Regions from separate parts of the Acetobacteroides hydrogenigenes genome, predicted to be linked through region 3. Evidence: riboswitches for the same ligand, from Rfam matches in the RefSeq annotation. Region 3 holds a riboswitch; each other region holds the start of a gene.
The links. Region 3 has a riboswitch for cobalamin ahead of CLV25_RS10490 (TonB-dependent receptor plug domain-containing protein). Riboswitches for the same ligand answer to the same signal wherever they lie in the genome.

Region 1 (9,907 bases), on a different contig from region 3:
AAGAATGGTATCTGCTTTAGCGATATACTGGAGAAATCGCCCATACCCCACATCACAAAGGCATGCACATTTTCGTGCGAGGCGTAAAAATTTAGTATCGATATGGCCGATGAGGCGATATATCCAATCATGATGCCCGCTATGAGCAGCACCAAGTTGCTTTTTATGTAATTCGACAGCACCAATACCAAACCAAGAATGGCAGATGCGCCAACAAAAGCAGAAACTACCACCAAAAGGTGTCCGCCAATGCCCAGCGATCCGTACTGCCCCATGGTTCCACCCAAAAAAAGCATAACGATAGCCACACCAAGGTTAGCACCTGCGCTAATACCCAACAGTGATGGTCCGGCAAGCGGGTTCTGAAACATAGTTTGCAGCATCAGCCCGCTAACAGCGAGCGCAGCTCCGGCAAACAGCGCTGTTATTGCCTGTGGTAGGCGCGTAACCAGCACAATGTTGGTCCACGATGTGCGTTCTCCATCGCCACCAAGAAGGATTCGGGTTACAGCATCAATTGGTATATGGATTGAGCCGTAGGCAAGGTTTGCCAAAAAGAGAACGGCAATTAGAACCGCGCATACCGCTACAATCGTTGTATTTACAGCAGGTCTTCTCATTACTTCATCAGCTGAAAGTATACCTGCTTATGATTGGGAAGCAGCTCCGGATGAAGAATCTTTACCAAGTCGGCAAGAATCACATCTGGCTCCATCACGCCCTTTTCGTAGTACGAAATTCGGTTGGTATTGCAGTGGATAACCTTACGGGTCTTGTACGCCTTGAACATCTTGTATCCATCGTACTCTTTTCCAAGATCGTCGTAGGTCATATCCTGAGGTTTGTTGTACTTTACCAGCCAGTAGTCGGCATTTTCTGCTTTCTGATAAACGGCTTCGAAGGAGAGCGGAATTACCCCGCTTTGCTTCACATCGTCCCATAAATAGCTGGCACCTGCATCCCTAAAAAAGCTGGACATGTAGCTATTGCCGCTAGGCATATTCCACACCTGACCAAATTTCTTATCGGCAAATATGGAGGGCTTAACCTTTGCCCCCTTTGCGATTTCGCGAACCTTACCGTATCTATCGCAGAGGGCAGAATAGATCGAATCGGCCTGCTTCTCCTTTCCGTAAAAAAGAGCAAAGAACTTAATCCACTCGGCGCGTGCCAGCGGACTGTTCTCCATATACGAGGCCACCTCAACAATCGGAATACCGGCCTTATCCATCTTCCCGTATCCCATATCCTTGAATGGTGAAACCAGAACAATATCGGGGTTGGAGTCGATAAGCCCCTCGACGTTTACTGCCGAAGCCTCGCCAAGCAGCTTAATTTTGCCGCTAGCAATTCCTTGCTTTACCATTTGATTCTCGATGTAACGCTCTTCGGCAACGCTTGTGATGGTCGATACCTGGCCGAGGAGTTCGAGCGAGCCGACAAAAACCGAGTAGAGGCACGATATTTTTGAAACAGGAACACGAACCACATCGCCTTCGGGCAGATTGTCGGGAATGGAAGCTTCTCTACTTACCAGAATATAGCGGTGCAGCAGCACCGAATCCTTCCAAGGATTCACCACTTCTACTACCTTGTAGCCGTCGAATTCGGTTATGGTAAAGCCTTTTGCATCCTGCAATTCAACTTTCTTTCCATCCTTCATTCCAGCTCTTTTGCTGCCACCCTTGTTGCAGGAAACTCCAATGAGGCTTACAGCCAAAAGAATGAATGCGATTAGATTTCTATTCATTGTATGATCTTTTTTATTTGTTTCTCAACTTACCCCCGCCTAGGGGCCTTCGTTTTGAAGAATTACCTCCTCTACTGGCCGTGGGAGCCAAAATGCAGCTTCGCTTTCCTTCCCACTGGCCGTGGGAGCCAAAATGCAGCTTCGCTTTCCTTCCCACTGGCCGTGGGAGCCAAAATGCAGCTTCACTTTCCTTCCCACTGACCGTGGGTGCTAAAATGCAGCTTCACTTTCCTTCCTACTGGCTGTGGGAGCATAAAAGCAGCAACATTTCGCTTTGCTCCACTTCCGGTTTTCTTTTTCTATATGCAGCACATTTCCTCCTGTACACTGAACTCGCGCATGGTGCTAATTACAAATGCCACCCGCTGCTCCACCGAAACCTTTGGCAGCATCACTACCCGATAGCCCAATTCGGTATATGCTTCCAGCAGCAGGTTGTGTAGTCTTTGGCACTCCTCGAAGGATTGAGGTCGCTCGCTATCGTTCACAAATATCTCCTGCCATGGAGGAGCCACCAAAACCTGCTTGGCGTAGCGTTTACCATCGCTAAATAGGTATTCAGGAACAGGTTTACCACCATTGCGCAGGTAGGCAATGATGTCTGGAATGCCCCTGTCGTAAAAGCAGAGCCCCTTCACCTCCTTTTCGAGTAGTAGGGCTTTCATACGACGGTGACACTCGGCGGCAAAAGCCTCCAGGTTGCTCCATGGCAGCAGGTCGGTGCCGTTTTTGTTGGCTTCCACAATTATCTGGCGCGACACCTCGTCGAAGCAGGGCATACCTGCCTCGCGTAGCGCTGCTATCAGCGTCGATTTGCCTGTGCCCGGACCTCCGCTTATCACAAAATGTCCGTTCATGGCAGCAGCGTTAGGGTTAACGATATTATTAGCACTGCAACCAGCGTTACCAAATGGTTCACACGAGTTGCCACCTGCATATCTTCCATTGTAAACGTCCTACTGTATTCGCCAATGGTAGGCTTGCTATGGAATACGCCTCCGTAGTAGCTACCGCCACCAAATTGGCAATTTAGAATGCCTGCCAAAGCAGCCTCGGGATAACCTGAGTTTGGACTAGTATGCTTTGATCCGAATCTTACAATGAAATCAAACGAGCGCCAGCTAAACGATACTGTTGCCATAAGCAATGCGGTAAGGCGTGATGGAATAAAGTTGGCAACATCGTCTAAGCGGGCAGCCGCACGACCGAAGAGGAGGAATCGCTCGTTTTTGTAGCCCCACATGGAGTCGAGCGTGTTAACCATCTTGTAGGCCATCATCCCCGGAATGCCAAGCAGCGCATAGTAGAAGAGTGGCGCAACCACCCCATCGCTCAGGTTTTCGGAGAGCGTTTCGAGAGCTGCCTTGCGTATTTGCGCATCAGTTAGCGCGGAAGTATCGCGCCCTACAATGCGTCCTACGGCATTCCTGCCGCTATCAATATCTTTCTCTAATGACTTAAATACGTTGCGCACCTCCCAAATAAGCGTACGATTCGCCAATCCGTAGAAGACAAAGAGGGCTGTAATGCCAATCCCCACGACAAGTGGAAGCTGCTTTACCCAATGCATCAATCCAAAGAATAGGACAAAGGTTATGCCTACCAAAGCGAAAGCACCAAGAGCACCCTTTGCGATAAGAACGCTTCCACGTCGCAACAGCTTCTCACAATGATGAACCATCTTCCCAAATAGTACGATAGGATGCGGAAGCCAAGCAGGATCGCCAAGCAGCAAATCGAGGAGATACCCCAGAATGAGCCCTGCTATAGCAGTGTTTACGGTTTCCATTGCTTCAGCGCATTTACAAGTTTTTGGTTGATGGCATCATCCTGAGGAGAGATGCGCACATATGAGGCGTTTAGCCCACGGAAATTGGAGGCGTTGCGTATGAGCAACCCATACTCCTTTATAAGATACTGCTTTAGCTGGGCTGCATTACCCCTCTTTAGCCTCAGCAGGAAGAATGGGGTTTCCGAGGGTAGAACCTCTACAAAATCAATAGCAGCGAGCTGCTCGCATAGCTGCTCCTTTTGGGTAAGCCAACGCACTAAGGGCAGCGGGTACTTATCGCCATTTACAATAAAATGCTTGGCAACGGCTACCGCAATGGTGTTAACCGACCACGGTATGCGAACCTGAAGCAACTGCGCCACATTATCGGCGGCAGACACCACGTAGCCCACTCGGATACCAGGAATGGCGTAGCACTTGGTAAGCGACCCAATAATTATCAGGTTACTATAATCGAGCACATCGGTAGCATGCAGTAGCTCTTCGGTGCAAAATGTGGCGTACGATTGGTCTATCACAAATAGCTTATCGGGATTAGCTTCTAGAAGCTGCAGCAGCTGGTTGCGAGTCCATACTCTGCCTGTTGGATTGTTCGGATTGCAAATCCACACCATGTCGGCGACATCGGGAATGACCCCAACAAAATCATCCTCATTTAGGAATAGCAGCTCGTGCTCGTGAATCCGGCAGGCATCCTCGTACTCGCTGAATGTGGGTACCACTACCAACGAACGGCTCTTGCGCCATGCCTGTGCTATCAGGTAGATAGCCTCAATTGCTCCGTTGCTCACCAGCACGTTGGGAAGGGCTACACCGTTAACCTCGGCCAGAAGCATACGCAAGCTGCGCGCATCGGGCTCGGGATAGCTGGTGATATCGGTTAATGCCTCAGATACCACGTTCTGCAAGTCGGCAACGTAACCATCGTACCATACGTTGGAGCTGAAGTTCCCTACAATAGGAACTTCACAAGTAGCGATATCGTCTCCATGACCAAAAAGCATAATCTTGTTGTTTTAAACAGATGTTAGACTTTAGACATTAGATTTTAGATTTGCTTACGCCAGCCTTAAGCTCGAACCGTATCTCATAGTCTAGCATCCTCAATCTAATGTCTAACATCTATTATCTAACGTCTAATTTCTAACATCTCATAAACCTTCTCCACATCTACATATCTGCGCACATGGTTGGCAAGCAGGTTGTACTGCTCCTCCTTAAACTCCTTGTAGTCGAAGGTTCGTGTTTCGAGCTGCGATTTAAAAGGGGCAAGCAGATGGTCTATCACCACTGCATTATCCAGAATACCGTGGATGTACGTTCCGAAGCAACGGCTATCAACATGCACGCCATCGGCATTGCCGCTGGTAAGCGTGTTTAGCGTTGAGGCGTTGCCCGAGAGCAGCTCCGTTTCGCCCATATGTATTTCGTATCCCTCGCAGATTGCAGGGCTATCTAGGAAACTAAACTGTACCTGACGGGTAACCTTTTCGCCCTGCATGGTGGTTCGTACGGGTAGCAATCCCAATCCAGGTAGGGCATCAATCGTACCCTCCACATGCTGCGGATCGCACAGCTCCATGCCCAGCATCTGGTATCCACCGCAGATGCCAATCACTGTTTTACCATCCCTATATGCTTTAACGATGGCCGCCGCAGCGCCATTCTTACGTAGCTCGTACAGGTCGGCAAGGGTCGATTTTGTTCCAGGGATGATGATGATATCCGCCTTAGAAATTTCATCTACATTGTTGGAGTAGAAGAGGTGCACGCGCTCATCGCGCTCCAGCACGTCGAAATCGGTGAAGTTGGACATGTGGCGCAGCAGCACCACCACAACATTCACCTTACCGTCTACGGCGGTGCGGTTCTTTAGGTCGAGCATCACCGAATCTTCCGCCTCGATATGGATATCCTTAAAGTAGGGTATAACGCCCAGCACCGGTACCTTACAAAGGTCCTCGATAATCTTAACGCCATCGGTAAATAGCGATATATCGCCCCTAAACTTATTTATGATGATGCCCTTTACCAGCCTGCGCTCCTCCTCGGTTAGCAGCATCATCGTACCGTAAACTGATGCTATCACACCGCCACGGTCGATATCGGCAACCAGAACAACGGTAGCGTTGGCATGCTGAGCCATCGGCATGTTAACCAGATCACGCGAGCGAAGGTTTACCTCGGCAATGCTTCCGGCACCCTCTATTACAATAGGATTAAACTGTGCGTGTAGGCGGTCGAATGCCGCGTGAACCTCGGCACGAAGCCTCTCACGGTCGGTACCATTGAAGTAGTCGGCAGCGCTCTTGTTACCCGCAACCCTGCCGTTGAGCACCACCTGGCACATGCGGTCGGTTGTTGGCTTAAGCAGGATAGGGTTCATATCGGTGCAGCAGGGGATGCCGGCGGCCTCGGCCTGAACGGCCTGTGCGCGACCAATCTCCAGTCCCTCGGGTGTAGCGTACGAGTTTAGGGCCATGTTCTGCGCCTTAAACGGAGCAGGTTGATAGCCATCCTGCAGAAAAATGCGGCAGAACGCTGCGGCCACAACGCTTTTACCAACATCGCTGCCGGTGCCTGCAAACATTATCGGACGAAGGGAGTGCTTACTCATTCTCTTTTAGGGTTCACTTTGCGGTGATTGCTCTGCAAATAGGGTAGGATGCGATTTATCCAGAGCTTAAAGAGAATCTTAAGAATCTGTATCGACCCGCTCTATTCCCGGAGCGTCTTAACTTGGATGACATTGGCAGGTCTTCTGGCTCATTCCCGTTTTGAAACCTTCCCAGCACAGCGGCCAGTGGCTCTTCATCAAAACGTTTTGCGGAATTTACAGCTGCGGGTACAGCTCCGAAGTTTCATCGGATTCCCTCTTATCCTACCGAGGCAGGATACCAAATATCGGTGACAAAGATGGGGATATTTTTTTTGAAAACCAGCAGTTCTTTGCAAAATGGGTAAAACCAAGCTTTTCCCGAGAACCTTGGTGCAGTTATATGCTCTCGCTTGCTTCTAGGCCAGCATCTCTAATCGTTTTGATAGGAATGGGTACAATATATTTTTTTTCGTAATCAACTTGTTGAATAGACTTTTCCTTTACTGATATAGGAGGTTATCCTACATTAGAAGCAATTTTTCTTTTTCGTGCAATGTGATTGAAAAGCACTCCGAAAACAATAACGGCTAGCAGAATGGCGTATGGGCTTACGGCATGGTTTTCGTTATTCTCAGTGTTGTTGAGGCCTTCTATAAATTCGTCAATTCGGTTAAAGTAAGCCTCTTTTAGAGCCAAAGGTCCTTCCATATGTCCCCCGTCGTAGGCAACCGATTCAACGTGTTTACTGCTTGCGAAAGCGGCAGTGCTCGATTCGCAAATCGTATCGTATTTCCCATTAAGTAGGAGGATGGGCTGGCAGAGGTACTGAAGGTTGTTGTTGTAGTCGTATGCGCTGGCTGGTGTGGCCATCTTTCTTTTGTAGATTTGTTCTATTTGGTTAATGGCGCTATCCATATCGCAAACGTACGAATCGCCGATAATGAAATCGCCCTTATGCTTTAGGGCAATTGTAGTGGTCATTATGCTGCCCATCGACATGCCAAAGAGCCCCACCTTGCTGTTGGGATATCGCTTTTTGATGTAGTTGTAAGCGGTGTTGGCATCTATACTAAATTCGTCGTAGTAAAGAGTGTCCTTTTCGATGGAAAATTTGTCGCTGAGACCAAAACCGCGGTAGTCGAACATGATAGTTCGGTAGCCCCGTTCGGCAAGGAGCATTCCGTAGCCAAGCCACTCCTTAATGTTGCCCGAGTCGGGGTAGCAGATGAGCACTGTTACGTTCTTATCCTTAGCCGTTGGGGCAATGTCGGCCAACTGGAGGTGGTATTTGTCATGTGTTATCACCCTTGTAAAGGTGATGTTTGGATATTTCTGGGTAATACTTTGAATATTGTAGCTGCCGCTTGGCTTAATCCCATAAACGGTTGCACATCCCAATACAAGGATAATTGCTAGGGTAAGGTAACGTAAGGTATGGCTCATATTGTAAAAGGTATAAAGTATCAATGCACAAGATATAATAAAGACAAGATATTTTCTACAAAACGAGTTGAATCATGATTTGTAGTTCTTGTTCCTATTCTCATTAGTATAGTGCTTTATACATAACTCCGAAAAGTAGTAGCTATTGTGTTGAATTGCTACAAAATTGAGCAAAAAGAAAGAGGATGCCCACAGGGACATCCTCTTGTGTATTATGCAGCTCGTTGGCTAGATGGGTTTAATCCAGTACGAGTAGCTGTAACTTTTAAACTTAAGCTGATACTTTTCTATAGGCCACGAGCCCCAGCTGTCAACACCGCCTACGCCCATTTGCTGGAGGTCTACGTTAAAGTTGATGAATGGTGCTTCGGTAAGCTCGCCAGAGTGATACTGTTTTTTATCTACTTCAGGATCTAATTGGTCGATGGTGTAGGGTAAAGCGCAGACGTTAAGATGCTCTTCACCTTCAATTTTCACCCCTTTGCCTTTAGCGTTGGTCATGGTTAGCCAGCGAACATCGCTCTTGTTGCCGCTCTCTTGTGGGCGGGCATAGGGAAAGTAAGCTTCGCTAACGTTCTGCTTGTAAAGGCCAACAATGGCGGATGTTTTGCGATCCCAGTAACTTTCCCATGGGCCACGACCGTACCAGCTGATGTTGCTGTAGGCCTTGTTCAAGGTCATGGCATTACCTACTCGAAGCAGCCCTTTGTAGGTTCCCTTAACAGCAGTAAAGCTATTGCTCACCTTAATGTTACCTTTAGCATCGATGGTGAAGATTTGCTCGGAGATGGCATCGCCATTCAGCAGGCTCTTTTTAATGTTAACCGTAACGGTGCCATTGCCGTTATCCTTAACGGTAGCATCGGTAAGGGTGCCCTCGTCGTAGGCGCTGCGCCACATGCGGAAGTTCTTGTTAAAGCCTGCTCCTATGTCGTTGTCGTTTGGTGCACGCCAGAAGTTTGGCTTAGGACCTTCGCTAATAATCGTTTCCTTTCCTATCTTGTAGGATGATAGCACGCCCGTCTTAAAGTCGAAGTTCGCCTCGAACGCACTGCCCTTTACGGTAACAGTCCTACCATCTTCCACTATGGTAAGTTTACCTTTAGCTGGAGCCACGTCAACCTTTGCGGCCTTCGATTGTACGGAAAGCTGTGCGTAGGTTTGGTCATATCCAGCAGGAAGGAGTGGCTCTTCCTTCTTTAGGGTGTAAACGATATTGAGGAAGTACTCCTTGTCTGCTTTAAGCTTTGTTTTGTAGGCAATGGCAACGTCCTTTGATGTTTGTGGGGCTGTGTTGATATCGCTTATTACGCCTTTTTCAACAACTTTACCATCTTCAACTAGGCTCCAGTTAAGCTGGAAGTTCGACAGATCGCGGAAGAAGTAGCCATTGGTGATGGTTACCTTACCCGATTTTGGATCGTCAGATTTGGTTTTGATGTGCTCGTAAACCTTTTTTACTTCGCGTGACATGGGGGTGTATCCTCTATCGCCGGTAACAACTCCCTTTACGCAGAAGTTGTTGTCGGAGAAGTTCTCGTCGACAGGACCTTCTAGAGGGAAATCGCCGCCGTAGGCAATGATGCGCTTGCCGTTCTTAACGGTGTCGATACCCTGATCGATCCACTCCCAGATGAAGCCGCCTTGCAGCGATGGGTAGCTTTCGATAACGTCCCAGTACTCTTTGAAGTTGCCAAGGCTGTTGCCCATAATGTGCGCATACTCCGACATAATAAGCGGACGGGTAGGGTTACCCTTCGAGTACTCGATCATCCATGCTGGATCGGGGTATTGAGGGCAAATAATATCGGTGTTGTAGTCCCATTCTGCACGCTCGTACTGTACAGGACGGTTATCGTTAGCCTTAAGCCAGTCGTAAGCAGCATAGAAGTTGCTACCGTTGCCGGCTTCGTTGCCTAGCGACCAGAAGAGCACGCAGGTTCTGTTCTTATCGCGCTCGTACATGCGCAGGATGCGCTGCATGTGAGGATTGAACCAAGCATTATCGTTGCCAAGGGTGTACTCAAGGTCGTAGTAGCGACCGTGCGACTCGATGTTGGCTTCATCGATAACGTACATGCCGTACTCATCGCAAAGGTCGAAGAAGTAAGGATCGGGTGGATAGTGCGAGCAGCGAACGGCGTTTACGTTCAACTTCTTCATCATCTCAATATCCTTACGCATTTCTTCGTGGGTTAGGGTGTGCCCATTTCTTGGGCTAGCCTCGTGACGATTTACTCCTTTAAAGAATACGCGCTTGCCGTTTACAAGAACATCGGTTCCCTTTACCTCTATGGTTCTGAAGCCTATTCGTTGTGGAATA
Region 2 (9,907 bases), on a different contig from region 3:
GAGTTCGAAAGGAACGTGTCAAACTCTACATCTACCGTTTGGGTTGGGATATTAAGCGCTTCCGAAGCCTCGTCCTTTTCGGCAAGGTTGATGTTAGGCGCAATAAACCCGTTCTGCATCATTAGCGTAGAGTAAATGATTTCGCTAGCCCCAGCCATCCACATTTCGTGTCCGGTCATCGATTTGGTAGAGGCTACGTAAGGCTTGTTATCGCCAAAAACATCGGCAATAGCCTTTGCCTCGTTAAAATCGCCAATGGGGGTAGATGTTGCATGCGCGTTGACATAGGCAATAGCCTTGCAGTCAATACCAGCATCCTTTATCGCCATCCTAAGCGAACGACTTGGACCGTCGACATTAGGAACCGATATATGCTCGCCATTAGAGGAAAAGCCGTAACCAACGATTTCACCCAAAATGGGTGCACCCCTACGAAGAGCTGAATCTAAGCTTTCCACAAAAAGAGTGGCAGCACCACCGCTAGGAATCAAGCCATCCCTATTCTTATCGAATGGACGCGATGCAGCAGCAGGATCGTCCTCGCGAATCGAAAAGGCGCTTAAGCCATCGAAGCTTCCAACAGAGTAGCTGTTTACCTCCTGCGCTCCTCCACAAATAACGTAGTCTTGAAGGCCATTCTTAATAAGAAGGTAGGCCATACCTATAGAGTGGGAACCGCTAGCACAGGCACCTGCAATGGTAAAGTTTATGCCTCGAAGATTAAAGATCGTCGAAAGGTTCATGGTAACGGTAGAATTCATTGCCTGAAAAATGTTACCCGAACCGATAAGCGTGGTATCATTCTTTGCACGCAGGATATCCACTCCTTCGATCACCGCTTTAGCGGAACTATCGTTGCCGTAGAGTATTCCTACCTCGTTTTGCATGAGGAAATCGTGATCGACACCCGCATTCTGCAGCGCTTCGAGCGTTGCAACATAAGCGTAGTATCCCTGCTCGGGCAGACACACTCGGCTTCGACGATCGAGTTTACCCTTAAGATTGGGCAACTCCAACATGCCTGTTAACCCAGAACGAAAGCCCATCTCCTTACGGGCTGGATCTAATCCTATACCTGACTTTCCGTTATATAATGAGTCCTTTACTTCTTCAAGATTTTTGCCAATACAGGAATAAATCCCCATACCAGTAATAACCACTCTATTCATAGTACTACGTATATAATCCTCCATTTATCGAAATAACCTCACCGGTTATGTAGGCTGAGTTTTCGGATGCCAGAAAGCCCACAAGCTCCGCAACTTCCTTTGCCTCGCCAAAACGCCCGGTTGGGATGAGGCGCTTCAGCTCTGCCTCATCAAGATCGGCAGTCATCTCGGTTTTGATAAACCCAGGAGCAACTGCATTTACGGTAACACCCTTTTTGGCAACCTCCTGTGCAAGCGCTTTGGTTGCAGCAATCATACCTCCCTTTGCAGCCGAATAATTAGTTTGCCCGGGTAATCCCTTGATGCCCGATAGAGAAACGACGTTGATAATACGTCCAAACTTCTTTACTAGCATATTCTTTAGCAAGGGCTGAGTTACATTATAAAATCCGTTAAGGCTGATGTTGAGTACTGCACTCCACTCCTCAGGCTGCATCCACATCATCAGGTTGTCCTTGCGAATGCCAGCGTTGTTAACCAGCACAGAGATATGCGCACCAGCATTTGCCGAATGCCAACCTTCGAGAGCGGCAGCAGTTTCCTGAGCATTTGCCACATCAAACTGCAGCATATCCCCCTTACCACCTTGCTCTGCTATAAGTTCAAGAGTCTTTTCGGCTTCTTCCTTATTCGATTTATAGTTTACAACCACCTGATAGCCCATCTGAGCAAGCTTTACGCAAATTGCTCGTCCTATTCCACGACTACCGCCAGTTACCAGTGCATATTTCATATTGCTCTATTCTTCCTTTACATTTTCTACTTGAGCCTATTCCAAAAATTTAGCGCCAAAATTAGTATTCATTTAGCTTTTTACAACAAAACTAAACGATAGAATTTTTCACGCACTAATTGCTCATCACTCCAGACTTAAGGTAGGCAACCATTGCCTCTATTTCCTTATACTTGGGGGTATCTTCAATAAATACTGGAACAATTGCCCTTACCTGATCGTAGATAGCCTTAGTGCTGGTTGATAGCTTATCTTGGATTCCCAAACAATCAACAGCTTGAGCAATTGCCATAAAATGGATGGCCATTACCTGGAACGAATTCTCGATAACGGTCTTTGCTATCAGCGCGGAGTTAGTTCCCATGCTTACGATATCCTGATTATCGTTATTGTTAGGGATGCTATGCACGTACATTGGGTTCGATAGCGTTTGGCACTCGGCAGTGGTAGATGTAGCCGTAAACTGAGCCGCCTGCAAACCATAGTTAAGACCTAGAACACCTAGATTTACAAATGGAGGCAGAATACCGTTAATTTTATCGTGGAACAGGTAGTTCATTTGGCGTTCGCAAAGCATGGTAAGCTTGGTAATGGCAATCTTAAGCTTATCCATTTCGTACGAAACGTAATCGCCGTGGAAATTACCTCCGTGGTAAACGCTTTTGGTAACGGTATCAACAACAGGATTGTCGTCAACCGAGTTAAGCTCGTTTACAAGCACCTTTTCGGCATTTTCAAGCTCTTCGAGAACGGGACCTAGTATTTGAGGTACGCAACGCAGCGAGTAGTATGGCTGCACCTTATGCGTAAATATCTTTTCGTTGTTTGTGTCACCATAGAGTTCTACCTCGCGCTTTGGAAGGCAACGGCTATCCTTTGATAGATCGCGCATCATCTCGGCAATGCGTTTTTGTCCCTCATGGAATTTCATGCCATTTAGCACCTCCGACATAAAATCGTCGTACGATGCGGCAATCTCGTTCATCATTACCGAAGCAATAACACCCCAGCGGAGCAACCTACGGGAGTTAATCAGGTTAACAAGGCCAATACCTGTCATAACAGCGGTACCATTACAAACGGCAAGACCTTCGCGAATGTGTACGCCAAGTGGCTTTATTCCGACCTCTTCGAGTACACCCTTGGTATCACGCCTTACGCCTTTGTAGATTACCTCACCTTCGCCAATAAGCGTTAGCGCAATATGCGAAAGCTGAACTAAATCGCCGCTAGCACCTACACTTCCGTGTTGAGGAACGATAGGATATATTTCGTGATTAATAAACTTCGAAAGGATGTCTACTAGCTCGATATGAACGCCCGACTTTCCCTGCGCAAAGGTTAGCAAACGTGCTACCATAGCAGCCTTAACGTAAAGTTCGGGAAGCGGATCGCCTGCGCCAGAAGAATGGGATCTAATAATGTTGTACTGTAGTTGCTTTAGGTGTTCGTCATCTACACGGTACTGCGCCATTGGCCCAAAACCCGTATTTATCCCGTAAACAACCTTGTCTTTTGAAAAGCTCTCTAAGAAACGATATCCACTCTCAACTTTTTCTCTGATATCGTCTGAAACAACAAAATCCTTACGATTAAAAAGAATATCGTAAAGGCCATTAATTCCCATATACTGATTCATAATCAACATGAAATAGTTTTCAATAGAACTAAATAATGTATAAAAGACAACAGGTTCAGCACTAAATACTAAAGCAGCAACTTTAAGGCGTCTATTCTCTTTTCACTGCTAATATACCCCACGATTAAAATCTGAAAGCCCAACCAATACAAAACAATTAACACTCATTTGTGCTTTCACCAAAGCATTAACAAGATGCTAATAAACAACTTACAAATTTCAGGATAATTCACAACACCCTACATTATTCGGCCGTAAAAGTATAAAAAAAAAGAAAGATTCAAACTTTTAAACACTATTAGAAAGGTGTTCTGTTACTTATTTTATTCTTATACATTATCCTTTAGAATTTTATATATCATTCCCAATTTTATTATGGGGAAACACTAATCCTTATATTACAGGATATCTAATTTATGATTCTTACATCTACATAAGAATCCATTTATTTCCCCATATTCAAATTCAAAATAAGAATGGTGAACAAAAGACAAATGCTAAAGGTAGCATGCCACCGTATCACCTTCTCGATACATCTGGAGTGTAACGCAAGGACATTTGGTCATTTGCCGTTTTAGCTCGATGATATCTTCTGAACTATGCAAGGTTGGTACGATAGTGGTTCGAAATTGATAAGATATAACATTCTGCTGAAGCAACCTCATCGTTTGCAGAACCTTGGAGAATTGGCACCTACTTATAGGTGTTACCTGAGAATAGCGTTCGTAGGTAGGTATTGTTTTTATATCCATAGCAACGTAATCGATCAAACGTTCGTAGATCAACTCCTCCAGTAGGTTAGGATTGGTACCATTGGTATCAAGTTTCACCAAATAGCCCATAGCCTTAATTTTTTGAATAAACTGCTTTAAGCAAGGTTGAAGGGTTGGCTCTCCTCCCGATATCACAACACCATCGAGCCAACCACATCGAGAGAGAAGGGCTGCTAGCACTTCATCCTCCGAAATGCAAGCAGCCGTATTATAGAATTCAGGAATGACTAGCGAAGGATTATGACAGTAGCCGCATCTAAAGTTGCAGCCCTGTGTAAAAACCACAGCAACCATTCGACCATCCCAATCGATGAAACTTTGTTTTTGGAAACCTCCTATACGCATCATTTGCGCCATCTCCTTATTCAACATTAGATACCGAAAACAGCTTACGATCGGCAAATTCCTGCTGTTTTCCTGCATTCCATTGGTTTACAGGACGCATATAACCAACTATTCGACTGTACACCTCTGTTCTATTTCCGCAAATAGGACAAATTGCATGTTCGCCCTGCAGGTAACCGTGCGATGGACAAATGCTAAAAGTTGGAGAAATAGTTATATATGGGAGACGGAAACTTCCGGTTACCTTTCGAACGAGGTTTTTGGCTGCCGAAGCCGACATTCCACTATCTCCGGTAAATATATGCAACACGGTTCCTCCTGTATATAGCGTCTGAAGATCATCTTGAAGACTAAGCACCTCGAATAGGTCGCTACTGTATCCAACTGGCAGCTGGGTCGAGTTGGTATAGTAAGGCTGAGCCCCCTTTGCAAAATGTCCATGGTTAGCCACAATGATGTCAGAATACAGCTCTGTGTCTATGCGTGCAAAACGATATGCAGTACTCTCAGCAGGCGTAGCCTCGAGATTGTAAATGCTATTGGTTTCTTCCTGAAACTGCTCAAGCATCATACGCATAAAATGCATTACCTGTTTGGCAAACCGTTGACCTTCGGGATGGGCTATATTCACACCAAGGAAGTTGATACAGCACTCGTTCATTCCATTAATGCCAATAGTAGAAAAGTGGTTTTTCCAATAGCATCCATAACGCTCGTGGATGTGGCGGAGATAGAACTTCGAGTATGGATAAAGCCCATTTTCGGTATGCTTCTCTATTATCTTACGCTTTATTTCGAGGCTCTCCTTGGCAAGCGTCATGTAGTTCTCAAGGCGTTGAAAGAAGTCCTCCTCTCCCACTGCTTCGTAGCCCAATCGAGGCAAGTTAATGGTAACTACGCCCACAGATCCTGTAAGAGGATTCGAAGCAAACAAGCCACCTCCTCGACGGTTTAGTTCACGCTTATCCAGCCTTAAACGACAACACATGCTGCGGACATCATCAGGTTTCATATCAGAGTTAACAAAGTTCGAGAAGTAAGGAATGCCATACTTCGCCGTCATCTCCCATATACCATCGTACTCAGGATTATCCCATTTAAAATCGGGAGTAATATTGTAGGTAGGAATCGGAAAAGAAAAAAGACTTCCAGCAGCATCGCCTTCGCTCATTACTTCGGCAAAAGCCATATTGAGCATCGTCATCTCGTGCTGAAAATCGCCATAAGTATAGTTCAGTATTTCACCGCCCCATACAATGGCCTCATCCTTTAGAAATTCGGGGACAACCAAATCCATCGTAATATTGGTAAACGGTGTTTGGAAGCCAACACGTGTAGGCACATTAAGGTTGAACAGAAACTCTTGAAGTGCTTGCTTAACCTGCTGATAGTCGAGTTTATCGAAGCGAATAAATGGTGCTAGGAATGTGTCGAAGTTGGAGAAAGCTTGTGCACCTGCCGCCTCACCCTGCATGGTGTAGAAAAAATTTACAATTTGCCCTAGTGCTGTACGGAAGTGTCGTGCAGGCTTACTCTGCGCTTTATCATCAACCCCCTTAAAACCAGTTACAAGAATATCCTTCAGGTCCCATCCTACGCAATACACGCTAAGAAATCCTAGATCGTGAATATGAAAGTATCCTTGTTTATGAGCATTGGCAATGCTTTCTGGGTACAGTTTGCTAAGCCAATACTGCGAAGTTATTACGGTAGAGATGTGCTGGTTTAACCCCTGAAGAGAATAGCCTGAGTTGGCGCTCTCCTTTATTCGCCAATCGTTCATCTTAAGGTAGTTGTCCATCACCTCAATGTTGCTAAAAAGCTCTTTAGCATCTCTAATTTGTGCGTGCTGGTTGCGGTAAAGCATATAAGCCTTTAGCAGATCAAACTCTCCATAACTAAAAAGAGTCTGCTCTACACAATCTTGTACCTGCTCTACAGTTGGCTTGCAATCAGGACAGATGTCCGACAGCATTTTCAAAACGAGCTGACATAAATTGTACGCCTGCTTACGGTTGGGTTTTCCAAGAGAACGCATCGCCTTAAATATGGCGTGCTCAATTTTGCTTGCACTAAACGGAACTTGTTCACCATTGCGCTTCACAATGGTCGAAAAAAGAAGTTCACCATTCATACTCTCTAGTAATAAGGTTTATAAATGGTAACTTGCGGGAACGTAAAAACTACTTGGAAGGTACAAGTATTCTATCGCCTTTCGCCCGAAAGCTACGAATTACATGTATCGGGCAGGTCTTCTGACTTGTTCAACCTTACTACTGCCTTCCCATTCCGTTGGTCGGAATAGTGACATATTGTAGAGGCACTTTATCGAACTTACAGCTACGGGGATAGTTTTGGACTTTCACCAAATTCCCTATTAATCCAGTAAGGAACCCTATACGGCAGTAAAACTAAACATTACTTACTAACACAACGAATTTAAAATGTTGATTTTATCAACAAGCAAACTTCAAACATCTGCTAAATACGATTACTTCTTTATCAACTAACACGTTAAGCTGTTAATATTTATATAGACTTATAGACACACAAAAGAGGCTACCGTACTAGGCAGCCTCTTCTTATCCTAATGGTTGGTTATTTACTTTTTATAAAAACTTTTTCCATCTCCTCAAGAGTTTTTCCTTTAGTTTCTGGAACAAACCTTATCATAAAAAATGCAGCCAAAGCGCTTATCGCCCCATAAATCCAATAAGGGAAGGCGTGATTGAACATCCCATTAAGCAACGTCGACTTATCCATTATCGGAAATGTCCAAGAAACAAGGTAGTTTGCAATCCACTGCGAAGCAACAGCAATGGCCATCGCCTTACCCCTAATCTTATTGGGGAATATCTCGGAAAGAAGCACCCAAACTATAGGTCCCCAAGACATGGCAAATGAAGCAACATAGGTAAGCATTGCTAAAAGCGAAAGCACCCCCATCTTATTGAAGAAGAAGGTTGCCCCTAACGTAAACATGCTAATAGACATTCCCCAAGCACCTATGATCTGTAACGGTTTTCTACCCCACTTATCGACAGTAAATATAGCAAGTACTGTAAAGGTTAGATTAATCGCCCCCACAATGATAGTCTGGAGAAGAGCGGTATCTGTTTGCGAACCCATGTTCTTAAAGATCTCGGGGGCATAGTAAAGCACCACGTTAATACCGACAAACTGCTGAAAAACAGAAAGCATAATTCCAATAACGACAACAGCAGAACCAAAAGAGAAGATGCTTCCTTTCGATTTTTCGGCTACGCTATTCTTTATTTCGTTTAGTTCGGCTTGCGCTTCGCTTTCCGTACGGATTAGCGAAAGTACTTTATGAGCCCTATCGTTGTGACCTTTTAACACCAACCAGCGTGGGCTTTCGGGAATGAAGAATAAAAGCACAAGGAAAAGGGCTGCAGGTAATAGCTCAGAAATAAACATCCATCGCCAACCGATGGTATTTAACCAATCTGAAGTTCCCTGCTTGGCAATAAAGTAGTTTACAAAGTAAACAAGCAGCATTCCAAAGATTATGGCAAACTGGTTCCAGGAAACCAATGCACCCCGCTTATCTGCCGGAGCCGTTTCGGCGATGTACATGGGCGAGAGCATAGAGGCAAGTCCAACGCCAATCCCCCCAATGATACGATAAACAATAAAAGGAGTAAGATAGCTCTCTACATTCGATCCGAAAGGGGCAAATCCCATTTCGGGGAATCCAGAGCCTAGTGCGGATATGCCAAACATAACCGCAGCAGCAATCAGAGTGTTCTTTCGACCAAAAGTTAAGGCCATCCATCCTCCTATCATTCCGCCAACGATGCAGCCAACTAGGGCACTTGAAACAGTAAAGCCTAGCAGCGAGTTGGCCGAGGTTTCGGGTAGGTTAAGCGGATCAATAAAGTTAACTTGCAGCGAAGCTACAGTACCCGATATTACCGCAGTATCGTAGCCGAACAGTAGCCCCCCAAGGGCGGCTACCATCGTTAGAAAGACTACAAAGTTAAAGTTGGTGCTTCTAGTCATCAGGTTAGGTTTTTTTATTAGATATACAAGTTGATGATTTGCTCGTAAAGTTCCTGCTTTCCACTGGTAAGCGTAGGCTCTCCTGCTACCTTGGCGAATTCTCGAAGATCCTCAAGCGAAAGTTTTCCTGATTCAAACTCAGCACCCTTGCCAGAATCGAACGAAGCGTATCTCTTCTTTCTCATCTCAAGTAGATCGGAGTTCTTTAGAATATTGTCTGCCACTACAAGCGCACGGGCAAATACGTCCATTGCAGAGATATGGGAGATGAAGATATCCTCAAGGTCGGTAGAGTTTCTGCGGGTCTTAGCATCGAAGTTGATACCTCCAGTGGTAAAACCACCTGCCTGTTGAATTACCATCATTGCTTGAGTTACCTCGTAGATGTCTACAGGAAACTGGTCAGTATCCCATCCGTTTTGGTAGTCGCCTCTATTGGCATCAATGCTACCTAGCATGCCAGCATTGGCCGCCATTTGTAGCTCGTGCTCGAAGGTGTGACCTGCCAGCGTGGCATGGTTTACCTCTATATTCATCTTAAAATCCTTATCGAGGTTGTACTGGCGAAGGAATCCAATAACGGTTTCGGTATCGAAGTCGTACTGGTGCTTGGTAGGCTCCATTGGCTTAGGTTCGATAAGGAATATACCCTTAAAGCCATTCTTGCGGGCATAGTCGCGAGCCATGGTTAGGAACTGTCCAAGGTGCTCCTTTTCGCGCTTGGTATCGGTGTTCAGCAGCGACATGTATCCTTCTCGACCACCCCAAAATACGTAGTTCTGACCACCAAGAGCAATGGTAGCATCAATGGCATTCTTTACTTGAGTTGCTGCATGCGCCAGCACGTTGAAGTCTGGGTTGGTAGATGCACCATTCATATATCTAGGATTGCTGAACACGTTGGCAGTACCCCACAGCAGCTGAACGCCAGTTTCCTTTTGTAGCTTAGCAGCATATTCTACCATTTTTGCTAGGCGTGATTCAATTTCGAATACACTACCATCACCAGCAACATCGGTATCGTGAAAGCACCAAAAAGGAATGCCCAGTTTCGATGCAATTTCGAAGGCAGCATCCATTCTATCGTGGTTGCGCTGCATTAGATCAGATGCCTGCTCCCAAGGAAATACCTTGGTTCCAGGACCAAAAGGATCACCACCTGTACCAAGAAGCGTATGCCAGTAGGCCATGGCAAAACGTAACTGTTCTTTCATTGTCCTACCAT
Region 3 (9,907 bases):
AAAATGGTGGCATTCGGGGTATAAGGTCTTGTCATATGCAATAAAAGCTCCGTCATCTGTAGTAAAAGTGCTGTCACACGCGATAAAAATGGTGACAGATGTAATAAAAGCATTGTCACATGGGGTAAAAATGGTGACAGATGGGGTATATTTATGGAATTGTACCTTCTATATTGAGACTGTTCATGCAACTGTGTCTGCAAAGTTAACGTTATCATTTTGCAGACACAGTTGCATGAACAGTCTCGTAGCAGCAGCATGGTTTCATAAAAAAGCCGCACGATTCCTCGTGCGGCTCTTTTGCTGATGTATGAAAAAACTAGTTGAAGAAGTATCCGCCGTTAGGATAAATACCAACATTGTACTCTTTTATTTTCTCGCCATTGGTACTATTGTAACGAATCATCTTGTGGGTAAGAGAGGTATAAGGAGCAGTCATAGCCATTATTTCACCATTAGAAGGATTGATGGCTAATCCATAAAAATCGCCACTAATGAATGGCTTTGTTGGAGCCGCAGCTGCCGCAATGTCCATTTGGAAGATACCGGGTGCTCCATAGCTTCCTATATAGTAAAGCTTATCCTTGGTGCTGCTTATCTGAAGTCTATCAGGATTAAAGCCTTCTATGTTAATTTTAGTAACTTCATAATTAGATGGATTAATCTTGCAAATAGCACCTTTAGTGCTATTTGCTGAATTTGTCCAATCGGTATAGCCTGCGCATACAACCCATACTACTCCTGTCTTATCTACCACAAATGCTTTAGGAGAATCTGCTACATTAATGGTTCTTTCAATGGTGTTGTTGCTAAGATTGATAACCGATATGGTGTTATTTTTACCACCGCTTCCAGCGCTATTGGCTACATAAAGCTTATTATTATAAATAACCATTCCTTCTGGATCAGATCCTACTTTAATAGACCCCGTAACCTTATTCTCTTTAAGATTAACTATAGCTATCTCATCATTTTTCCAAGCGCTTACATAGCCTGTTTTTCCATTTACAACCATATAGCGAGGACCTTCTACTGGAATCATAGCGTATTTCTTGCAGGAGTACTTGCTTACGGCAACTATCTTGTTCGATCCGTTGAGAACTAAATAGGCTGAAGTATCTGCCACCGCAATACTTTGGAGTACGTCACCCAACTCCTCCTTGTTCACCTTATAGTAAACGTCGTTGGCAAGGCTATCGCCGTTGGTGTAGTAGAGCGAAATCGATGCCTCATTCTTTCCGAAGCTTCCCTCGTTGACGATCACCATTCCTTGGGTAAGGTCGTAGCGTTGCTTAGGTTTTGCAGGCGAATCATCATCATCGCAAGCTGTAAACTGTATTGCAGCACCTAGCAGAAGGGCCGCGTAAAGTAGCTTTTTCATGTTTCTATTGTTGGTTTATTGTTGATTACTTCTATTGTCGGTATATGCTGAGGCTACCTCTGCTTTCCAAAGCTTACGGATACTCCGGCTTGGAAGGTTCTTAGCGGTAGCGCGTAGCCTTTTACCATTTGGTAGTCCCTGTTCCAGATGTTATCTATCCGTGCGAATGGTCGCATACCGCCCCAGCTAAAGTGCATCTGTGCTTCAACCACAACCGAGCCTATGCTGTACGGATTCAGCCAGTCGGTGTTGCTGATGTAGTAGCGCCTACCCGTATACGAATGTGCGTACCGGATGCTATACCACTTTGTTTGAAGGTAAATAGCGGCGCTTCCTTTGTATTTCGGCTTGTACGGAAGCTGCTGTCCTTTTACAGCCGATCCCGAGGTCTGATCGGTCGATCGCGTAAACAGCCCCGAGAGATCCACCCCCAGCGTGGTACGATTCAGCTGCTGCTTGGCCGTAATGTTGGCCTCGGCACCTCTCGACCATACCGACTTCACGTTTTGAGGAGTCCAGATCGACCCGCTTGGCATCCACAGAATCCAGTTGTCGACGTTGTTGTTGAATGCAGCCGTCTTTACCGAAAGCAAGAACCCTTTCTTCATGTACAGGTAGTCCAGCCCCAGCTCTTCGCCGTAGCCGTCTTCCGGTTTCAGATCCGGATTTCCCCATCCCGTCCAGTACAGATCGTTAAACGAAGGCACTCGGTAGTTTCGCGATACGTTCCCCCTTAGCTGTAGCCCAGGTAGTAGCCTTTTTTGTAAACCTACCGACCAAGTCATAGGCGATGCATCGCCATTTATAAGCTCCTGCCGAATGCTTGCAAATGCCTCGAACCCACCATTGCTGGTGCGGAAGCGATATCCAAGCACACCGGCAGGTCGGTATCGCTCTTTGGCGTCAGGATAGTTGGTAGAGGAGGCTCTCTCGTACGATGCGTTTATACCGCCCTCCAGCGTGCTGCCCGCGCTAAGGGTCACAATGGCTTCGCCCTCCAGCTGTCCCTGTGTGGTATGGTGATTCGATCGTTCTATGCCCGGATTGCGGTATTTCTGCCAGTCGTTAAAGAGTGCCGACTTTACGTTGAAGCGAACCCGATGGCGCGTAGCTTGCCATTGCGCTGCTGCTCTAAGAAAACGGTTGTAGTCGTATTCGCTGCTCATGGTGTTGCTCACCATCGGGGGGTACTGGTTGTATCCGTCCTGTCCCCAAACCGATACCACCAGCTTGTCGTTGCCAGTAAGCGCAAATGTTCCGGTTTCCATGATTCCGCCCTTGGAGTAGCGGGCGTTTATCTGCCTATCGCGGTTGTCGCTGCTGTTAACTTTGTAGTCGTTCTCGGCTTCGGTGTAGAATAGTCGGGTGGATAGCGCCATTTTAGAGCCGCTGTAGGTGTGCTTGGCTCCGGTGTACGAAAGGCCGTAGCTACCTACCGACTGCATCACCTCGCCGCTATGCCCTTCGCCAAGATTCAGGGTGTTGTCCAGGTGAATAACTCCGCCAATGGCACCGCTGCCAAACAGCGCGCCGTTTCCGCCCTGCTGTACCACCACTTGATCTACAAAGAAGGTAGGGATGCTTCCGAAGTTAACCCCGGCGTTCATGGTGCTCTGCAGGTTGATGCCGTTCCAGAGCACGGCCGTATGCGAAGAGTTTAATCCGCGCATCGACACGTTCGAGGTCCCTCCCGGACTGTAGCTGTTTACCGTAACCGCAGCTTGGCTGGTAAGCAGTTCGGAGAGTAGCATGCTGCTGTTCTGCCGAAGTTCGGTTGGCGAAACTATTTTTAGCGATAGCCCCGACGTGTAGCGCTTAAGTTTGCTGCTTACCACTACCTCTTTAAGGTGTATGGTATCCGCAATGGGCCTTTCCTCAGGAAGATTCCCTGGAATGGAAAGCGCGCTAAAAAGAAGAACGTTAAGTAACATGTTTTACAAATGATCAAAATCGTTAGCGATTCAACCATTTAAAACCTGCGAATAAAAAGATGTGATGCTGTAAGCAATGTAAAAGAATTACACCAAGCCCTTTATCCGAAAGCTATAAATGTTCACGTTCTGGCAGGTCTTCTGGCTTGTTCCCCTTTTATCGGCCTTCCCGTCCCAACCGGACAGTGGCATTTGGATGGTGATAAAAGGTTTTGGTAGAACTTACAGCAGCGGTAACTGCTCGGGATTTTCACCCGATTCCCTTTTCGCCCCGCATATGGCGGAAACCAAAACTGGCGCAAAGATAGGCTTAATTTATGTACTCAAAGGCGAATTAGCTTTTTTCTTTTCAGATTTCCTAAAAGTGCCCCACTTTTCGGCTTTTGCTAAATGCTAACCGTATCATGTTAATTTTTTTTTGCAATAATGTTTGCTACAATCGGTAAAAGAATATTTTTGCAAAATGCCTTATTCAGAAACAGGTGCGGAGTGAATGGATTATCCACTATCTCTGCACCTTTTGTTTCTAAGCTTAGGCATGAGCTAGCCATGCTATTGTATCCTTCTGTAACAATCCTACGACAATCGATTAACGCTAGATGTAAGGCGTTTGGAGTATGTTGGCAGAAATAGCTAACTTCGTGGCTGGATGTATAACTACTGCATCTTTCAACATCAAATTTTATGCAACAACGTAAAAAGGATGCCGTTCGCCTTAATAAGCTAATTAGCGACGCTGGGTTTTGTTCGCGTCGAGAGGCCGACGAGTATATTGCGCAAGAACGCGTTACCGTTAATGGACATACCGCAGAAGTGGGCGATAAAGCTTTTAAAACAGACTTTATTCGAATTGACGGAGAGCCGCTTCGATTTGTTGAAAAGGTTGTGGCAGAAAAGAAACAGCCCGAATTTCGCTCTAAACGTATAGGTCGAAACCTAGGGACAGAGGAAAAAAAGTCCAAACCAGTTCCGGCAGAAAAGGAATATGAGCGAGCGCCTAAGGGAGGTAAGCAGTCGGGTAAAACAGGTCTCGTTAAAAAGGCTGATTCAAAAGAAAGAGCATCAACAAAGCCCGAAAAGAAGGTAGGTGCTGCAAAAAAATGGTTCTCTAGCCGCAAAAAGTAGCCAACAACCTGTACTCTTCGCTTTTCATTTCATAAGTTTGTGTGAAATATCACCGCTAAGCCCAAAGTCTGCATTAATAATGTTTCGAAGAATTGCTGCAACGATATCTCTGTTCACCCGAATTCCTATTGCACGATGGATGTCAATCTCCCATGTGGAATACGGGAGAACCGCTCCATTTTATGCTATTGTAGGATGGATTGTTGGTGGGCTTGTTGCGCTGGTATTCTACTTGGTCGATTTCCTATTTACCCAACCCGTTACGGTTGCCATTGCGTTAACCTTTTCTGTTTTTTTGACAGGAGGTTTGCAGGAAGGAGGCTTAGCCTATTTCTTCGATAACCTAGGAGGTAGGCATGGGCAACGCTTCTACGTTAAAAATAGGACCGATAAGCAAATTGGCATACAAGGTATTCTTGGTGTTGCGCTAGCGCTGATACTTCAGTTTGCAATACTGCAAGAGCTAAGCCCCGCTTTGGTTCCTTGGATTATCCTTTCGGGCGAAAGCTTATCGCGCTTGGCAACCATTACATTAATAGATACCAATAGGTACCTACGGCCAAAGGAAGGATACGATGCCGCCCCGGCTTTTAGTAAGTTGGGTATAGATGGCTGGCTTATTGTTCTGGCTACAGGAACTCTTCCATTTTTGCTAACGCTTAAGTTGAAAATTTGGTTTGCGATTATACCTCTGGTTGCCGTTCGTATTATTATGGAGATTTTCTTTAAACGATTTAGGGGCGGAGTTAACTTTGAGGAGTGTTTGGCAACTCAGCAGTTTTGCCTGATCGCATTTTACTTAGGTGTTTCAGCAATTCCTAATGTATAGATAGGTCTCGTAAAAGCATTAATGCTAAAAGGCCTCGAAGAATGCTTCTTCGAGGCCTTTTTATTGAATAGTTTAATGCTCGCGTATCGTTGCGTTTGGGTATAAACGCAAAAAAGGGTAAGCTACTTACATCGCACCGCTACAACCGCTTACCCTTGCTACCTTCCGGTCCTGGGGGGATTCAGCAGGAGCTGGTCGTGTAAGACTTACCCGGGCACAAAAGTACAACAAAATCCGAAGAAGCCAAATAAAATATGCAGGCATTCGCCAAAACTGCTATCTTTGACAATCATTAACCATTAAACGCAAACTTATGGAAGAAGAAGTAAAGGTATCGACATCAGAGATGCTTAAATCGGCATCAATGAATGGTGTTTACGTGTCATTAGTTCCAATTGTCATTGCTGTCCTGATCTTTGTAATGAATCCTTCATTTATAATGATGGGGGTATTGGGTATTCTTTCTTTTATTTTGACTTACATTTTGGTAGTGGTTCTTTCGATCAAGTATCGTAAAGAAAAGCTCGATAACAGGATGAAGTATGCCGATGCGCTGGTGTACACCCTGGTAGTGGGGTTAGTGGCAAGCATAATCTCCTCCGTTTTCAGCGCCTTTTACCAGTATGTTATAGATCCATCGTACATTGATAACATGGCGGTAAGAATGCAAAACTTTATGGAAGCTCAGAATGTTCCTCAAGCGCAGGTTGACGAGGCCATTGATGAAATAATGAAGGCTAAGGAAGTCGGAGCCTTCTTGGTTTCACAGCTTAAGTCTATTTTGATTTTTAACTTGCTAATTATCCTATTTGCACCTTTATTTGTAAAGAAAAGTGCACCTGTTTTTTAGGAACAGAGTTTTAAGGGTAAAATTTGACTAATGAGTAAGTTAGATATTTCGGTAGTAGTTCCGTTGTACAACGAGGAGGAGTCGCTCCCCGAATTGGCAGAGTGGATTGATAGGGTTATGAAAGCCAACGGCTTCTCTTTCGAGGTAATTATGGTCGACGATGGAAGTACCGATGACTCTTGGAGTGTTGTTGAAGAGTTGGCCTCAAAGTATTCCTTTGTTAGAGGAATTAGTTTTCTTCGCAACTATGGGAAATCGGCTGCGCTATATTCAGGATTCGATGCGGCTCAAGGCGATGTGGTGATTACCATGGATGCCGATTTGCAGGATAGCCCTAACGAGATCCCTGAGCTTTACCGAATGATAGTTGAAGAAAAGTACGACCTTGTGTCGGGTTGGAAGCAAAAGCGCTACGATCCCATCGGGAAGAGGCTTCCTAGCAAGTTCTTTAACGCCACAGCTCGTTTGGTTAGCGGCATTAAGCTCAACGATTTTAACTGTGGGCTTAAGGCGTATCGACGTAGAGTTATTAAGAGCATTGAAGTCTATGGAGAGATGCACCGCTATATTCCCGTTCTTGCAAAGCAGGCTGGCTTTAAGCGAATTGGAGAGAAAGTGGTAGAGCATCAGGCTCGAAAGTATGGCGTCACAAAGTTTGGTTGGGAGCGTTTTATTCATGGGTTCTTGGATCTGCTCTCAGTTGTGTTTGTGTCTAAATTCGGTAAAAAGCCAATGCACTTTTTTGGAACACTTGGCATAATAACCTTTTTAGTGGGAGGTATCTTATCCGGATTTATGATTGGCGAAAAGATATACCATCTAGCCAACCATATGAAGGTAAGAGAAGTTACGGACCAGCCTCTATTCTACATTTCGCTAACATTGGTTATTATAGGAGTGCAGCTCTTTCTTACAGGTTTTCTTGGAGAATTGGTTTCAAGAAGTTCTAGTGAGCGTAATAGCTACCAAATAGACAAAAGATTGTAAGATAAAATGTAAAAAAGGAGCCCTTAGCAAGGGCTCCTTTTTTGTTGACAGCGTCTCTTTTCTACCTGGAAAGAGGATGCTGTTTTGAAGCTTTCTTAAAAGATTAGTATCACTTCCCTTTTTTTAGCGGTCATCTAAATTCCTATACTTCCCCCCATTTCTGAAAAAAAAATTTTATCTTTAAAATTGTTTGGGGATAATTTTAAAGATCGCCAGATAAATACTAGATTCGCAGTATTAGTTAACGAGTTTTTTTGTACTAAAAACATGATAATAATGAAGAAGTTACTAGTTGTTCTGCTAGCATTGGTTGTTTTATCTGGAGTTGTGTCGTCATGTGCAAGTTCTTCAAAGCCTTGTCCTGCATACCCACAAGCACCAAATCGGAGGTAGTATTTCTTTGACCTTTCTAGTGTAACTTTTCAGGGGAATTCTTACAAGCCCTTAAGGGAGGGCGTTTTAGTTGGCTGGCTGTCGTTTGAATCATCTAAGATTTTTAAGATCAACAATGTAAATTAGTAATATTTTATACTATTACAATTGTTGGGCTGTTTGTTGGGGGTTGATGTATCCTCTAATTTGCTATCTTTGTGAATCGATAAACAGCAATTTATTTCATTATAACATTTAAGCTATGGCTAAAATCAAAGTTGGTATCAACGGATTCGGAAGAATCGGACGCTTAGCATTCCGTGCTGCACAAAAGCGTAATGATATGGAAGTTGTTGCAATCAACGACCTTATCGATGTTGAATACATGGCCTACATGCTAAAGTACGACTCTGTTCACGGTCGTTTTGATGGCACTGTAGAAGTAAAAGATGGACAGCTTATCGTTAATGGTAACGCTATCCGTGTAACAGCTTGCAAGAACCCAGCCGATATTAACTGGGGTGCTGTAGGTGCAGAGTATGTTATTGAGTCTACAGGTTTGTTCCTTACCAAGGACGCTTGCCAAGCTCACATCGAAGGTGGTGCAAAGCGTGTTGTAATGTCTGCTCCATCAAAGGACGATACCCCAATGTTCGTTATGGGTGTTAACCACACAACCTACAAGGGTGAGCAATTCGTATCAAACGCATCTTGTACTACTAACTGCTTAGCTCCTCTTGCTAAGGTTATCAACGATAAGTTTGGTATTATTGAGGGTCTTATGACTACAGTTCACGCTACTACCAACACTCAAAAGACTGTAGATGCTCCATCTGCTAAGGATTGGAGAGGTGGTCGTGCTGCTAATGGCAATATTATCCCATCATCAACTGGTGCTGCAAAGGCTGCTACTAAAGTTATCCCTGAACTTAAGGGTAAGCTTACTGGTATGTCTTTCCGCGTTCCAACTCTTGACGTATCTGTTGTTGACCTAACTTGCCGTATCGAGAAGGCTGCAACCTACGACGAAATCAAGGCTGCTGTTAAGGCTGCTTCTGAGAACGAGTTGAAGGGTATTCTAGGATACACTGAAGATGCTGTTGTATCTACCGACTTTATTTCTGATCCACGCACCTCTATCTTCGATGCTGAGGCTGGTATCATGCTTAACCCTAACTTTGTTAAGCTAGTATCTTGGTACGATAACGAGTGGGGTTATTCAAACAAGGTTCTTGACCTTATCGCCCACATGAGCACTGTAAAATAGTCTAGTACTATATAAAATAAAAAGGCCGACAATTGTCGGCCTTTTTATTTTTAGAGCTTTTCTATCTATTCGTACCTCAGGGCTTCAATTGGATCAAGTCGTGCTGCCTTTACGGCGGGAAGGTATCCAGAGGCTAAACCTACCCCAAAACTTAGCAGAATCCCAATGGCAATCCATCCCCAGGGAACAATAAAAGGACTCCCTATTAATGATGATATTACGTTGCCAATTAAAACACCTAGTATAATACCCAGCATCCCCCCCATTTGGCATATCATAATCGATTCGAAAAGGAACTGCTGCTTGATGTTTTTAGATTTTGCTCCTATGGCTTTTCGAACCCCTATCTCCTGCGTTTTTTCTGCAACTGCAACAAGCATAATGTTCATTAGGCCAACGGCAGCACCAAGCAGGGTTATAAAGCCGATGAGGGTAGCCGCATAGGTAACGTACTTTAGATTTTCGATAAGAACTTTTGCTATTGCATCGCTTTTTATGATGTTGAAATCCGATGGATCTGTAGCTCTGAGCTTTCGAATGGATCGGAATAGCCCTTCGGCTTGCTTTGGAGCTTCCTTAAAGTGCATTGGGTTTCTTGGCATGACCAATATGGAGAAGGAGGATTGCTCGCGAGCGCGCAGCGTTTTGCCTATGGTGACAGGTATAATAACCATTCGGTCTGTACCTCCGCCCATCATTCCTCCTTTGCTTTTAAGGACTCCTACTACCCTATATTTCCCGCCTACAGTATTGATAATTTCCCCTGTGGCATCGGTTTTTTTCGGGAATAGCTTTTTTGCAATATCTTGACCAATCACCGCCACGTGGTTTAGGTTCTCTACCTCCGATCGAACTATTCCTCGCCCTTTCTCCATCTCATATCCAGAGTTGGTTATAAAGTTTTCATCTGCGGAAACAATGGTGTTGTTGGGATTCGTTTCGTTACCATTTCCTCGAATAATTCTGGCTCCACCTATTCGCATGTAGATGCTGATGTTCGAAGGCATCTCGTATCTTTCCTTGAATTGGATTGCTTCATTGTACGAGACATTGGGATTGTTCCTTACGCGTCCTCGAGAATCACCACCTACGCGTATGTTAAAGTCGCGGCTTGTTATGGTAAAGGAATTGGCCCCCATCATAGAAAAGGTGCTGGTGATGGAAC

Region 1: another riboswitch for cobalamin. It lies ahead of CLV25_RS12905 (cobyric acid synthase); the one in region 3 lies ahead of CLV25_RS10490 (TonB-dependent receptor plug domain-containing protein).
Region 2: another riboswitch for cobalamin. It lies ahead of CLV25_RS14070 (ribonucleoside triphosphate reductase); the one in region 3 lies ahead of CLV25_RS10490 (TonB-dependent receptor plug domain-containing protein).

Annotation. Positions count from the first base shown of each region.
Region 1 covers NZ_SLWB01000014.1:89,026-98,932, reverse strand. Annotated here, with positions in the region: gene CLV25_RS12930 (iron ABC transporter permease) at 1-620, opposite strand, end outside; gene CLV25_RS12925 (ABC transporter substrate-binding protein) at 620-1,750, opposite strand; gene CLV25_RS12920 (AAA family ATPase) at 2,050-2,607, opposite strand; gene cbiB (adenosylcobinamide-phosphate synthase CbiB) at 2,604-3,539, opposite strand; gene CLV25_RS12910 (aminotransferase class I/II-fold pyridoxal phosphate-dependent enzyme) at 3,527-4,546, opposite strand; gene CLV25_RS12905 (cobyric acid synthase) at 4,672-6,159, opposite strand; cobalamin riboswitch at 6,277-6,457, opposite strand; gene CLV25_RS12900 (alpha/beta hydrolase) at 6,658-7,584, opposite strand; gene CLV25_RS12895 (glycoside hydrolase family 2 TIM barrel-domain containing protein) at 7,813-9,907, opposite strand, start outside.
Region 2 covers NZ_SLWB01000017.1:31,379-41,285, forward strand. Annotated here, with positions in the region: gene CLV25_RS14050 (beta-ketoacyl-[acyl-carrier-protein] synthase family protein) at 1-1,169, opposite strand, end outside; gene fabG (3-oxoacyl-ACP reductase FabG) at 1,174-1,902, opposite strand; gene CLV25_RS14060 (HAL/PAL/TAL family ammonia-lyase) at 2,018-3,550, opposite strand; gene CLV25_RS14065 (anaerobic ribonucleoside-triphosphate reductase activating protein) at 4,039-4,686, opposite strand; gene CLV25_RS14070 (ribonucleoside triphosphate reductase) at 4,676-6,793, opposite strand; cobalamin riboswitch at 6,888-7,072, opposite strand; gene xylE (D-xylose transporter XylE) at 7,258-8,682, opposite strand; gene xylA (xylose isomerase) at 8,700-9,907, opposite strand, start outside.
Region 3 covers NZ_SLWB01000010.1:1,701-11,607, forward strand. Annotated here, with positions in the region: gene CLV25_RS10485 (DUF5074 domain-containing protein) at 320-1,381, opposite strand; gene CLV25_RS10490 (TonB-dependent receptor plug domain-containing protein) at 1,435-3,312, opposite strand; cobalamin riboswitch at 3,427-3,619, opposite strand; gene CLV25_RS10495 (S4 domain-containing protein) at 3,997-4,437, shown strand; gene CLV25_RS10500 (adenosylcobinamide-GDP ribazoletransferase) at 4,517-5,266, shown strand; RNA gene ffs (signal recognition particle sRNA small type) at 5,379-5,478, opposite strand; gene CLV25_RS10510 (DUF4199 domain-containing protein) at 5,580-6,116, shown strand; gene CLV25_RS10515 (glycosyltransferase family 2 protein) at 6,147-7,103, shown strand; gene gap (type I glyceraldehyde-3-phosphate dehydrogenase) at 7,738-8,742, shown strand; gene CLV25_RS10525 (ABC transporter permease) at 8,808-9,907, opposite strand, start outside.